Regions from separate parts of the Vallitalea guaymasensis genome, predicted to be linked through region 1. Evidence: predicted binding sites of a transcription regulator. Region 1 holds the regulator's gene; the other holds the start of a gene.

What was found. Region 1 encodes HrcA, which represses chaperone genes, less so after heat shock. Its sites were predicted from a motif close to TGTTAGCACTCNNNNNNNNNGAGTGCTAACA; they were not measured.
Region 2: the regulator HrcA is predicted to act here: its motif matches at 3,234-3,264, upstream of htpG (molecular chaperone HtpG).

The regions. Positions count from the first base shown of each region.
Region 1 is NZ_CP058561.1:4,588,041-4,595,864, forward strand. It holds gene spoIIP (stage II sporulation protein P) at 1-861, shown strand, start outside; gene lepA (translation elongation factor 4) at 972-2,783, shown strand; gene hemW (radical SAM family heme chaperone HemW) at 2,793-3,932, shown strand; gene hrcA (heat-inducible transcriptional repressor HrcA) at 4,118-5,152, shown strand; gene grpE (nucleotide exchange factor GrpE) at 5,168-5,773, shown strand; gene dnaK (molecular chaperone DnaK) at 5,929-7,806, shown strand.
Region 2 is NZ_CP058561.1:979,273-987,096, reverse strand. It holds gene dapA (4-hydroxy-tetrahydrodipicolinate synthase) at 1-537, opposite strand, end outside; lysine riboswitch at 960-1,140, opposite strand; gene htpG (molecular chaperone HtpG) at 1,255-3,147, opposite strand; gene HYG85_RS04400 (DUF5721 family protein) at 3,304-3,792, opposite strand; gene HYG85_RS04395 (DNA-3-methyladenine glycosylase) at 3,964-4,548, shown strand; gene HYG85_RS04390 (M18 family aminopeptidase) at 4,592-5,887, shown strand; gene HYG85_RS04385 (DegV family protein) at 6,180-7,019, shown strand; gene HYG85_RS04380 (ABC transporter permease) at 7,067-7,824, opposite strand, start outside.

The DNA.
Region 1 (7,824 bases):
AAGATTAATCAGACGGATAAATCCTTTGAAAATGATTTGGAACATTATGAGCATGATGAGAGTTTCTTTTCTTCTCATACGTTGGAACAGCAGATTCCAGTGGCTAATATTACTAATTATACTATGGAACAGCTTAATAATTTTTCGTTTTTGAAGTCTAATTTGTATACTTTTGATCCTAGTATCAATCCCACACAAGATAAATTTCCTATTGATAAATTTTTGAGTAAGGATATGTCGATAGATATGAGTGGGGATGGACCAAAAGTATTGATATATCATACTCATTCACAAGAAAGTTTTGTAGATAGTGTGAAAGGTAAGAAAGACGATACTGTGGTAGGGGTAGGAGATGAATTGGCTCGTATACTTGAAGAGAAGTATAATATTAAGGTTCTTCATCATAGGAAAGAGTATGATATCATCAATGGTAAGATTGATAGGGATGAGGCTTATCAGAGGATAGAAGCGCCATTGAAAGATTTGATTAAGAAGAATCCTTCCATAGAAGTTATGATAGATATTCATAGGGATGGAGTTAGAGGTAATGTAAGGTTAGTGAATGATATTAATGGTAAACAAACAGCTAAGATTATGTTTTTTAATGGATTGGCACTATATCCTGTAATGCCTAACAAGTATGTTGTTGATAATATGGCATTCAGTCTTCAGATGCAGTTGAAAGCTAATGAGTTATATCCTAATTTCACTAGAAAAATATATCTTAGAGGGTATAGATATAATCTGCACCTAAAACCAAAATCTCTGTTGGTTGAAGTTGGTGCTCAGACAAATACAGTCAGTGAAGCAATGAATGCTATGGAGCCTCTGGCGAAAATTTTATATGAGGTTATTAAATAATAAAGGTGTAAAAGTTGAGATAATTATTAAAAAAATATATTTTGTTGCTAAATTATATATATATATGCTATAATAACCAACAGAAAATGGGCTAAGGAGGATGTTGGTCTGTGGCAGAATTTAAACAGGATAATATAAGAAATTTTTGTATAATTGCACATATCGATCATGGTAAGTCGACATTAGCAGATAGGATCATTCAGTTAACAGGATTATTGACTGCTAGAGAAATGCAGGCTCAAGTTTTAGATAATATGGATCTAGAACGTGAGAGAGGTATAACAATAAAAGCTCAGGCAGTTAGATTAATATATAAAGCCAAAGATGGTGAAGAATATATATTTAACCTTATTGATACACCTGGACATGTGGATTTTAACTATGAAGTATCAAGAAGTTTAGCGGCATGTGAAGGAGCTGTTCTTGTAGTAGATGCTGCACAAGGAATAGAAGCTCAGACATTAGCTAATGTATATCTAGCACTTGAACATGACCTGGAGATAGTTACAGTAATCAATAAGATTGATTTACCAAGTGCTGAACCTGATAGGGTAAAAGCAGAGGTAGAGGATGTTATTGGATTAGATGCTGAGGATGCACCACTGATATCTGCAAAAGAAGGTATTAACATAGAGGAAGTACTTGAGAAAATAGTATCAGATATACCAGCACCAGTAGGAGATGTGAATGCACCTTTGAAAGCGCTTATATTTGACTCTCTATATGACCCTTATAGAGGTGTTATAGTATTTTGTAGGGTTAAAGAGGGAACTGTCAAAAAGGGCATGAAAATACGTATGATGGCTACTGAAAAAGAATTTGAAGTAGTGGAAGTTGGGTATTTTGGAGCTGGACAATTCATACCGGCTGATTCTTTACAGGCTGGTACAGTAGGTTATGTTACAGCTAGTATCAAGAATGTTGGAGATACTAATGTAGGAGATACCATTACAGATGCCAATAACCCAATAGATGATCCGTTGCCAGGGTATAAGAATGTTAACCCAATGGTTTTCTGTGGGTTGTATCCAGCAGATGGGTCTAAATATCAGGACTTACGTGATGCGCTTGATAAATTAAAATTAAATGATGCAGCACTTAATTTTGAACCAGAAACATCAATAGCTCTTGGTTTCGGATTCAGATGCGGTTTCTTGGGATTGTTGCATCTGGAAATAATACAAGAGCGTTTGGAAAGAGAATATAATCTTGATTTGGTTACAACTGCACCAAGTGTTATATATAAAGTATATAAGACTAATGGTGAAGTTATTGATCTTGCAAACCCAACTGATTTGCCTGATGTTTCAGAGATAAGAACTATGGAAGAACCAATAGTGAAAGCTGAGATAATGGTTCCAACAGATTATATTGGAACGGTAATGGAACTTTGTCAAGAAAGACGTGGAGAGTATTTCGGTATGGATTACATTGAAGAGACAAGAGCCATGCTGACTTATGAACTTCCACTTAATGAAATAATATATGATTTCTTTGATGCTCTAAAATCTAGGACAAGAGGTTATGCATCCTTTGATTATGAATTAGTTGGATACAAAGAATCTGAATTAGTAAAACTTGATATACTAATCAACAAAGAAGTCGTTGATGCATTATCCTTTATCGTTCATGTTGACAAGGCATATGATAGAGGAAGAAAGATAGCAGAAAAATTGAAAACAGAAATACCTAGACACCTATTTGAAATACCAATACAAGCAGCTGTGGGTAATAAAATAATTGCTAGAGAAACTATTAAAGCCATGAGAAAAGATGTACTCGCTAAATGTTATGGTGGAGATATATCAAGAAAAAGAAAACTTCTTGAAAAACAGAAAAAAGGTAAGAAGAGAATGCGTCAAGTAGGTAATGTAGAAGTACCTCAACAAGCTTTTATGAGTGTACTTAAGCTAGATGATTAGGTGTTGAAAATGAAAGATATCAGTTTATATATTCATATTCCTTTTTGCAAAAGCAAATGTAATTATTGCGATTTTCTATCTTTTGACAATAAAGATAGTGTCATCAAGGAATATGTTAATGCTTTAATCAATGAGATAAAAAATTATAGTGATTTTGCAAAAGATTCTAATGTGAAAAGTATATTTATAGGCGGTGGTACACCGTCTATTCTGTCATGTCCAGATATAGAAAAAATCTTTGATACCCTGAAATCATATTATAATATTGATAGAGATGCAGAGATAACAATTGAAGCCAATCCAGGAACACTTGATGAAGAGAAAATAAAAGTACTTCTTTCATCTGACGTAAATCGTATAAGTATGGGATTACAATCATGTAACAATGGATTATTAAAGAAATTAGGACGAATCCATACTTGGGAGGAATTCCTAAATAATTATAATATGATTAGAAATAGTGGTTTTGATAATATAAATATAGATTTGATGTTTGCTCTACCTAATCAAACTATCAGTGATATAGAGAATGACTTAAAAAAGATAATCAGTCTTAGACCGGAACACATATCTTATTATTCTTTGATAATTGAAGAAGGAACTAAATTTTCTAGGTTATATGATGATAACAAGCTTGTTTTACCAGCTGAAGATGTAGAACGTGATATGTATTGGCTGATTCATGATACGCTACAAGATAATGGCTATAAACACTATGAGATATCCAATTATGCCTTGGACAACAGAGAGTGCTATCATAATAAGGTATATTGGAAAGAAGAAGAATATATAGGTATGGGGTTAGGGGCTTCCTCATATTTTGAGGGCTTTAGATATAAGAATATCAATAATCTATCAAATTATATAGATATTAATGGAGATATTAGTAAGCTTAAGGAGAGTACTGAGAAAATCAGTAAAAAGACTTCTATTGAGGAATATATGTTTTTGGGATTGAGATTATTAGAAGGTATAGACAAGATTGATTTTTATAATAGGTGGGGCCATGAAATAGAATATTATTATAAAGATGTTATACAGGAGCTTATAGAAAAAGGACTTATTATAGAAGATGGATGTAGACTAAGATTAACTAAAAAAGGGATTGATGTTAGTAATTTTGCATTATCCATGTTTTTGTTTGATTAATATGGCTATAATGGGCATAAACACAGGTGGTAAAATATGTTACAAATGTATTAAGCTCAAAAAAAATAATTAAATTTTGTAAAATTACTTGACAAATCTATCTGCAAGTGATATTTTTATTTCAAGCATTAGCACTCATTAGAGTAGAGTGCTAACAAAAAAATAACTAACAAAGGTGGTGCAATATGGAACTGAATGATAGAAAGATAAAAATTCTTAGAGCAATAATTTTAAATTACCTGGATACAGCAGAACCAGTAGGTTCAAGAACAATTTCAAAGAATTATGACTTGGGTATAAGTCCTGCTACTATAAGAAATGAAATGTCTGATCTTGAAGAATTAGGTCTTATATTGCAACCTCATACGTCTGCAGGCAGAATTCCATCTGACAAGGGGTATAGGCTATATGTTGATAAGCTTATGAATCTTCATCAAGATGAGATAAATAATGGTTTATATATAGAACAGCTGTTTCAACGTGTAGATAGGATAGAATCTTTGTTGAAAAATATTGCTAAAATGCTGGCAAATGAAACTAATTATGCTACGATTGTTTCTTCACCACAGATTAATAAAGCTAAAATAAAAAATATACAATTAATAGGTGTACAGGAAAAAAGGATATTAGCTGTTATAGTAACAGATGGTAATATTATTAAGAATTATATGATTAATATTAATGAACCAGTACATCAAACAATGTTGAATAGATTGACTTTCGTTCTTAATGAGCAGTTGTATGGTCTTACTCTTGAACAGATTAATCTACCACTTATTCAACAATTAAAGGATTTTGCGGGAAGTAATGCTGACATAGTCAATAAAGTGTTAGATGCAATTTTTGATACTATAAAATCTGTTGATGATACAGAGATTTATACGTCTGGTGCAACTAATATATTGAGATTCCCAGAATTCAATGATATATCAAAAGCAACCAATCTAATGCATAGACTTGAAGAGAAACAGGTTCTAAAAGATATGGTCTATACTGTATTAGAAGAAAATGGTGTGAATATAAAAGTCACTATTGGTGACGAAAATGTTATTGATGAAATGAAAGATTGTAGTTTGATTACTACTACTTACAAACTTGGTGGAGAGAATATTGGATTCATTGGTATCATTGGTCCTAAACGGATGGATTACGAAAATACAATAGGTTCTCTTTCATGTTTAATGTCAAAGATGGAAGAAATTATTAATAAGTTAAAATAGGAAGGTGGTTATATAGTGGCTAATGAAAAAGTTTCTGAAGAAAATCTTTCAGAAGAAATTAAAGATGAAATAATTAATGAACAAGAAGTTGAAGAAAAAGATTCAGAAGAAAATTTAGAAGAAGTTGAAGATGTAAAATTAGAAGAAGATTCTACTGGAGAAAATGATATGAATAAAAAACTGAAACAAAAAGAAAAGGAAGTTAACGAATACGTAGATAAATTACAAAGAACTATGGCAGAATTTGATAACTTCAGAAAAAGAACCATAAAAGAAAAATCTATGATGTATGAAAATGGAGCAAAAGAGACATTAGAAAAATTATTACCTATTGTAGATAATTTTGAACGTGCTCTAGACAGTATTTCAGAAGAACAAAAAGAACTACCTTTTACACAAGGTGTTGAGATGATATTCAAACAGTTGATGAGTGCTCTTAACGAACTTGGAGTAGAAGAAATAAAAGCTGAAGGAAATGAATTTGATCCTAACTTCCATCATGCAGTTACACATGCTGATGATGAGTCATTAGGTGAAAATATAGTTGCAGAAGTATTCCAAAAAGGATATATGTACAACGATTCAGTTTTAAGACATAGTATGGTAAAAGTGGTAAACTAGTTCAACAACATAAAATTTAAAGAAATATAGAATGTATGATTATAATATTGTGCATCTTATATATATATTATTAATTACTTAAAAAATAATCTTCGTCGAATAAATAAAATTATAAAAAACATTGACGAGTATATTGATATGAAGGAGGAAATTAAATGGGTAAAATAATTGGTATTGATTTAGGTACAACTAACTCATGTGTTGCAGTTATGGAAGGTGGAAAGCCAGTAGTAATTGCTAACGCAGAAGGTATTAGAACAACACCATCAGTTGTTGCTTTTACAAAAAATGGAGAAAGATTAGTAGGAGAACCTGCTAAGAGACAGGCGATCACTAATCCTGATAAAACAGTAGCTTCAATTAAGAGACATATGGGTACTGATTTTAGAGTAACTATTGATGATAAGAAATATTCTCCACAAGAAGTTTCGGCTATGATTCTTCAAAAATTAAAATCTGATGCAGAAAGTTATTTAGGTGAAAAGGTTACAGAAGCTGTTATTACAGTTCCTGCATACTTTACTGATAGCCAAAGACAAGCGACTAAGGATTCAGGAAAGATAGCTGGTCTTGAAGTTAAGAGAATCATCAATGAGCCTACAGCTGCAGCTTTAGCTTATGGTCTTGATAATGAAAATGAGCAAAGAATTATGGTTTATGACCTTGGTGGTGGAACATTTGATGTATCTATCATTGAAATCGGAGACGGTGTTATTGAAGTATTAGCTACAAGTGGTAATAACAAACTTGGTGGAGACGACTTTGATGAACGTGTCATGAATTACCTTATAAAAGAATTCAAAACTTCAGATGGTATAGATTTAACTAATGATAAGATGGCTGTTCAAAGATTGAAAGAAGCAGCTGAGAAAGCTAAAAAAGAATTATCAACAGCAACAACAACTAATATTAACTTACCATTCATTACAGCTACTCAAGAAGGACCAAAACATTTGGATATCACACTTACTAGAGCTAAATTTGATGAATTGACAGCTGACCTTGTTCAACAAACAATGGGTCCTGTAAACAATGCTTTAAGAGATTCAGGATTATCAGCAACTGAACTTGATAAAGTATTATTGGTTGGTGGATCAACACGTATCCCTGCTGTACAAGATGCAGTAAACAAATTAACAGGTAAAGAGCCATTCAAAGGTATTAACCCAGATGAATGTGTTGCTATAGGAGCATCAATCCAAGGTGGTAAATTATCAGGTGAAGCTGGAGCTGGAGACATATTACTTCTAGACGTAACACCATTATCACTTGGTATTGAGACTTTAGGTGGTGTAGCTACTAAGTTAATCGAAAGAAACACTACAATTCCTACTAAGAAGAGTCAAGTATTCTCAACTGCTGCAGATAATCAACCAGCCGTTGATATCCATGTAGTTCAAGGTGAAAGAGAATTCGCTAAAGATAACAAATCAATCGGAAGATTCCAATTAGATGGAATTCCACCAGCACCAAGAGGAATCCCTCAAATAGAAGTTACTTTTGATATAGATGCTAACGGTATTGTTAATGTTACAGCTAAAGATCTTGGAACAGGTAAAACACAACATATTACAATTACAGCTAGTACAAACTTATCTGATGATGAAATCAACAAAGCTGTTGATGAAGCTCAAAACTTCGAAGAAGAAGATAAGAAGAGAAAAGAAGCTATTGATGTAAGAAATGAAGCTGATTCACTTGTATTCCAAACTGAAAAGACATTAAATGAATTAGGGGATAAAGTTGACGTTGCTGAAAAAGAAAAAGTAGAAGCTGAAGTTACTAAGTTAAAAGAAGTACTTGGTAAATCAACTATTGATAACATGACAGATGCTAATGTAGAAGAAATAAAAGTAGCAAAAGAAGCATTAATGACTGTTTTCGGAGAGCTTTCAACTAAATTATATCAACAAGCTGGAGCTGCCGGTGCGGCACCGGGAGCAGGACCACAAGGTGCCCCAGGAGCTGAACCAAATCAAGAACAACCAAATAATGATGATGATGTAGTTGACGCAGACTTCAAAGAAGTGTAAAATATAAAATTGTAAAAA
Region 2 (7,824 bases), 2.0 Mb from region 1:
GCATCTAGCAACTAATTCAGTAATATGACCTATGTTTCCACTAGCTTCCTTTATAGCAACGATATTATCTACTTTTGATAATTCTACTGCAGTATCAACATCAATGTTAAGACCTGTTCTTGATGGTACATTATATAATACAACAGGGATATCAACGCTGTTGGCAATAGAAGAAAAGTGTCTAATCAATCCTTTTTGAGTAGTTTTATTATAATAAGGAGTCACTTGCAATAGACCGTCAGCACCAAGCTTTTCAGCTCTCTTAGATAATTCAATACCATGCTTAGTGTCATTGCTTCCAGTTCCAGCTATGACAGGTACTCTTTTATTAGTCCTGTCTATTGCCACTTTTATACATTCAAGATGTTCCTCATCATTAAGTGTTGATGATTCACCAGTTGTACCACAGATAACAATACAATCAGTTTTATTTTCTATTTGAAAATCAATTAATTTTTCTAACCCTTCAAAGTTAACACTCATATCATCGTTAAATGGTGTTACTATCGCTACACCAGATCCTGTAAAAATAGACATATAACAACCTCCTAAGATTTTATATACAAAATTATTTACCTACATCTATAAACTTTACATTTTATTATTACTTACTATTTTCCTTGAAATCTTTTACGTGACATAGTCACTCATGTTTATCTTATAGAAAAGTCCTATTTCTAAAGCATATGAAATGCTCAAAATAGCTTTTTATTCTACTTTAGTATATCTGTTTTTCACCAAAACATCAATATAAGGTAAGCAAATATTTACGATTTCATGTGGAAATTTATTTTTATGATTATCAGACCTCCTATTTCTATTACTTACTTAATATATTATATTGCTATTAACTAAAATAATTGAAATTTTTGTTTAATATTTCAGTAATTAGTGGAGGATAAGATTTAAATAAAAAACAGTCGGCGTTATGTGCCGACTGTGAAATAATCAAATAAAATGTCACAAGTAGCACCCCATATATAATAATATATATGACAGTTATATAGCTATTGACTATATACCCAGACAGAAAATAAAACAGGTATTTTCTTCTTCGGCACCTTACCCTTTCAATAATTATCACTTTTGCCTGAACAAATCAAATTACTTACTAATGTAAAATGCTCCTCTACCATACTAAACTATTAAATTTTGTATTATAATATCACTAATGTAGATATTTGTCAAATATTATCTACTCAAAATTTCCCACTTAATAATTAAAGGTGGGAAATTTGAGCTGTCTATTAAAGATTAGATTAATTTTTGAAGTATCTTATTACTTCTTTCAATGAATTTAGTCATTGCTTCAGGGGATAACTGCTTATGACTTATCATAGCTAAATCATAAATTTGATTACAGAATATATCAGTATTCTCGTTATCCTTATTATCAATGATATATTTAACTAACTTGTTTTTCTTGTTAAGTAGAAGACTTTCATTACTTGGCATAGCTGCGCTGTCCATTCCAAACATACCGTACATTTTGCTCATATCCTGCATTCTACGAGATTCTTCAGGTAATATTATCATAGCTGATATATCTTCTGATTTTAGATTCTCCATAGTTACAGTAAGATTTTCATTAGCAAGAGCTTTTCTGAATACAGTTTGAACTTCTTCACTAAGTTTTTTGTTGTCTTCTTCACTTGTACTGTCTTCATCTTTTAGACTATCAGTAAGGTCAGCATCTATTCTAGCGAATTTTATATTGTTTTCACTTTCCTTCATCTCAATATGTGAAATATAAGGTTGGTCAATAGTTGTATTCATTATGACAGCTTCCATACCATTATCTTTGAACATCTTGATGTATTGAGATTGAAGAGTTTCATCTGTTACATAATAAACTTTATTTTCATGTTTTTCTTTATTTCTATCTAAATACTCTTCAAGAGTTACATAATCGCCAGTTGTTGTTTTATATAAGATGATTCCCTTTGTTTTATCAAAGAACTTATCGTCTTTTAAGCATCCGAATTTAATGAATGGATGAATATCATCCCAGAATTTTTCATAGGATTCTTTTTCTTTCTTATATAATGAATTAAGTTTGTCAGCAACTTTTTTGGTGATGTAGTTAGAAATTTTCTTAACGAATCCATCATTTTGTAAGAAACTTCTTGATACATTAAGTGGAAGGTCAGGACAATCTAAAACACCTTTTAACAATAATAAGAATTCAGGAATAACCTCTTTGATATTATCAGCAACAAAAACTTGGTTATTATATAATTTGATTTGTCCTTCCATTGTATCAAATTGATTTCCAAGTTTAGGGAAATAGAGGATTCCTTTTAAGTTGAATGGATAGTCCATATTAAGGTGAATCCAGAATAAAGGTTCTTTGAAGTCCATAAAAATCTTTCTATAGAATTCTTTATACTCTTCATCAGTACACTCATTAGGTTTCTTCAAGTATAGAGGTGTAGTATCATTTAATGGTTTTGGTGCTTCTGGTTCTTTAACTTCACCATTTTCCTCTTCATTCTCTACTTTAGGTTCTTCCTTATTAGGATTGATAAGATAGATTTCTATAGGCATTAGAGAACAATATTTTTGGATAGTGCTTTTGACTGTCCATTCATTCAAGAAGTCTTTTCCATCTTCACCAATGCTTAATGTAATTTTGGTTCCTCTTTCAGTTCTATCACTATCGCTCATTTCGTATTCATTACCACCGTCACTTACCCAGCGTACAGCTTTTGCTCCTTCTTTATAAGAAAGAGTATCTATTGTAACTTTTTCTGCTACCATGAATGCAGAATAGAAACCAAGTCCAAAATGACCTATAATCTGATCTTCATTAGCCTTATCCTTATATTTATTAAGAAAATCTTCAGCACCAGAGAAAGCAATCTGGTTAATATATTGTTTAACCTCTTCATCAGTCATACCGATACCATTATCTATAAAAGTTAAAGTTTTCTCTTTGTCATCAACGATAACTTCAATCTTGAACTCATTATCTTCTGGTAGAGAAGTCTCTCCCATTGCATCCAATTTCTTTAATTTAGTTATAGCATCACACCCATTGGAAATAAGCTCTCTTACAAATATATCATGGTCAGAATATAACCATTTCTTAATTATTGGAAAAATATTTTCACTATGGATGGATAAATTCCCTTTTTCAGTACTCATTCTTAACTCCTCCTAACGTTTTTCATATGTGTTATTAAAACTTATATAAAATATAATAAATGTATTTTCAATAGATGTCAAGACAAAATTAGCACTCGTCTAAGAAGAGTGCTAACAAAAAGAAGCTTTAATGTTGTAAACTGTGTATTTTAGCCTTTAAACAGCTATACCATGTTTTTTGAAAAATGTTTTTACAGAGTTATCCCAATAATTTTCTAAGGTTTTATCTAAGGTGAATATGTTCATGGAGCTTCCAGTAGTACACTTTAGAACGTTATCTTCAAATAAGATATTGATGAATAATCCATTTACATTATCAGCTTTAATACTTAATTCATGTTTCTTAACCATGCTTTCTATTTTATCATGGGGTAGGGCAAAGACAATCTTCAGATATGAAGGGGTCTTATTTCCTTTTATCATATAAAAAGCAATATCCTTTATCTCTGACCATTTGACCAGTTTTCTATCTCCAAGTATCTCTATTTCATCTGACGATAGGTATTTTTTATTTAAATCACAGGATATATTAAACTTAGTAAAAGTATTAAGTTCTACACTTGATACTTCAAATTCATCAAACATATTTTCTCTTAATAGATTATTCATAAAAAGTTTTATATCAATTACGTTAAAAGATACCATTTAGCACCATTCCTTCCAAATTACCTATCTATATTATACTCTTAAAGTATATCATACAAAATAGAGGTAGAACTTTCAATACTTTTATTGTAATATTATTAAGTAAGTAGTATACCAATCAAAACACAGCATATTTTTAAAAACATGTATAGAAAGTAGAGTTGTTCACATATGAATAAGTTAAGTAGAGATTTCTATGAAAGAGATACTTTGATAGTTGCAAAAGAATTATTAGGTAAACATCTAGTATATAATGATAGCAATGAAGAGGTTGTAGTAAAAATAACTGAGGTTGAAGCATACAAAGGAATTGACGATAAAGCTTGTCACACTTATGGAGGGAGAAGAACGCCTAGAACCGAAGTGATGTGGGGTGAAGCTGGACATGCGTATATTTATATCATATATGGGATGTATTATTGCCTTAATGTAGTTACAGAAAATATTGATAATCCATGTGCTGTATTGATTAGAGGAGTAGAACCAGTTAAAAACATTACTAAAATGTCTTACAATAGATATAATAAAGCATATGAAGAGCTTAACAGTTATCAAAAGAAAAACTTTTCTAATGGACCTGGTAAGCTGTGCAAAGCCTTGGCACTTGATCGTACTCATAATGGGATGGATTTGCTTTCTGACAATTTATATATATGTGATAACAAAGAAAAAATCCTAGATATAAAAAAATCAAAACGAATCAATATTGATTATGCAGAAGAAGCAGCTGATTACTTATGGAGATTTTATATATAAGTATTTAAGTTGAATTAATCATAAAAAGAAAGGAAAAAGAATAATGAGAACAAGTATGAGTTATGCAAAAGATTTAATGACATTTATTAAAAACAGTCCTTCCCCATATCATGGAGTTATAGAGGGGAAGAAATTACTAGATAGAGCAGGATTCACAGAACTAAAAATGAAAGATGAGTGGCAGATGCAAAGAGGTGGAAAATATTATATTATCCCTTACTCATCAACAATAATAGCTTTTACAGTAGGAGAATTAGTTGATGATATGGGATACAAAATAATATTATCCCATACTGATAGTCCAAGTTTCAAGATAAAACCTATCTCTGAAATCAAAACAGAAAATTATATTACACTTAATACAGAAGTCTATGGAGGACCTATATATTATACATGGTTGGACAGACCTTTATCATTAGCAGGTAAGGTAGCATTGAAATCAGATAATCTCATGAAACCAACAATAAAATATATGGATTTCAAGAAATCTGTACTGACAATACCAAGTTTAGCGATTCATATGAATAGAGATGTCAATGAAGGTGTCAAGTTCAATCCTCAAAAAGATACTTTACCGCTAATTGGACAGATTAATGATGTACTGGAAAAAGATAATTACCTAGTATCACATATCGCAAAAGAACTTGATGTGGAAGTAGATGATATATTGGATTTTGAACTATTCCTTTACTTAATAGGCGAGGGGAATATTATTGGTATTAATGATGAATTTGCTCAATCTTCTAGATTGGATAATCTAGCTATGGTATACTCTAGTCTTTCAGCAATTGCAAGTACAGAAAATGAAAGCGGTATTAATATAGCTGCTTGTTTCGATAATGAAGAAATAGGAAGCAGAACTAAGCAAGGTGCAGATTCAGTTATGTTTGCTAACATATTAGACAGGATATCCTTGGGACTAAGTAGAACGAAAACAAAACACTATAGAATGTTAGATGAATCATTCATGATATCAGCAGATGCTGCCCATGCATTACATCCTAATGCTGTAGAGAAAAATGACCCAACTAACAAACCATTGATTAATGAAGGTATCGTCATAAAACTAAGTGCAAAACAAAGTTATGCTACTGATTGTGAATCAACTGGCGTAATACAGCAGTTATGTGACAATATAAATATTCCTTACCAAAAATACGTTAATAATTCAACTATACCAGGAGGAAAAACATTAGGACCTATTACTACATCTTATGTACCTATAAAAACAGTGGACGTAGGAGTACCTATGCTTGCAATGCATTCAGTCAATGAATTAGTTGGTGTAAAGGATTTATTGGATATGGATAAACTATTTAGTAAGTTCTATAGTTTATAGACATTAAAATATTGATATATTAAATAGAACTAAGTAATTGCTATAGAATCAGCATTTATTTAGTTCTATTTAGCTTATAGAATCCAGGGAAATATATTGAATTTATTGAATGGGCATTTAAATGTTGAAGTGTAATTTATATACATGGTATAAAATGTGAAGTTTTACGTAAAATAATTTATATCAATTAACTAAAAAGCTAAAAGAGCCTTTTAATATTTTTACATTTATGGTAATATTAAGTAGTATTAATAACTACATTGTGCAGTATAGATGTTGAGGAGGCTATTCATTGAATTTTAAAATCGTAGTAGACAGCAGTTGTGATTTAACTAAAGAGATGAAACAAGATATGAACGTAGAGATAACCCCACTTACCATAGAGCTAGAGGGTACAAGATACAGGGATGATGATTCATTTGATGTTGAGGAATTTGTTGCTCAAATGAATGCAAGTGCTAATGTGCCTAAAACTGCATGTCCTTCACCGGCGGACTATATTGATAGATTTGCGGGAGAAGAAGAAAACGTATTCGTTATAACATTATCAAGTAAATTGAGTGGAAGTTATAACAGTGCTGAAATTGCAAAAGACATTTATCTTAGTGAAAATGATAATAAGAATATACATGTTTTCGACTCACTTAGTGCATCAGCGGGTGAAGTACTATTAACATTGAAGATTGACTATCTTGCAAAGCTGGGAAAAACTTATTCACAAATAGTAGAGAGTATAGGTAACTATATCAAAGAAATGAAGACACTATTTGTACTGAATAAACTGGATAATCTTGTAAAAACAGGAAGAATGAGTCTAGTAAAAGCTGCTATAGCTAATGTACTTAATATAAAACCTGTATTAGCTTCTAATGGCAAAGGTGAAATAATTATGATAAACAAAGGTAGAGGTATTAACAAAGCTATCAGCAAAATGGTTGCAGCAATAGGTGAGACTAAAGTCAATCTAGAAGATAAGTTGTTGGTTATAGCACATTGTAATTGTTTCAAAAGGGCTAATACAATAAAAGATAAGGTTAATGATATGTATAATTTTAAGGATATATTTATTGTAGAAATGAAAGGGCTTTCTTCTACTTATGCTAATGATGGAGGAATAGTTATAGCTTTTTAAATATAGACTCTGTTTAGTGGTGTTAGTTACTAAACAGAGTCTTTTAATTATTCATTGAGCTTATTGACTTTTTTTTCTGCAAAAACAATGAGTTCATACAGTCCTGTTGCCAATAAAGCTAATATGATGATGCTCATCATTACCCAATCCATCTTGAGTACTTGACTACCATAAACAATTAACTGACCAAGACCTGCTCTTCCAGCTATGAACTCACCTATGATAACACCGATAAAAGATAGTCCTATATTAACTTTCATGGTACTGATGATATTGGAAAAGTTAGCTGGAATAATAACTTTTTTGAGTACATCTATTTTTTTGCCATTGAAAGTGTAGATAAGTTTAACTTTTTCTTTATCCACATTTACAAAGCCATTGAATACATTTATGATTGTAACTACTATAGCAACTGTTAAAGCAGTTATGATTATTGACCTTTTATTATGACCTAACCAAACAATAAAAATAGGAGCTAGTGCTGTTTTAGGCAGGCTATTGAATACTATGAGATAGGGTTCCAGTATTTTGGATATTTTTTTATTCCACCATAGGATAATAGCTATTATGATACCTAAAACACTTCCTAATGCAAAACTGATAATTGTTTCATATAGAGTTACCCATATGTGATATAACAGGGAGCCATCCATTAACATTTCTATAAAGGTTTTAACAATTCTAGATGGAGAGCTGAATATGAAAGAATCAATTATTCCATATACTGAGCATATTTCCCAGGTAATTATTAGTACTGCCAATATTATTATTTGATATAACAGAATGACTTTTCGTTCTTTATAAA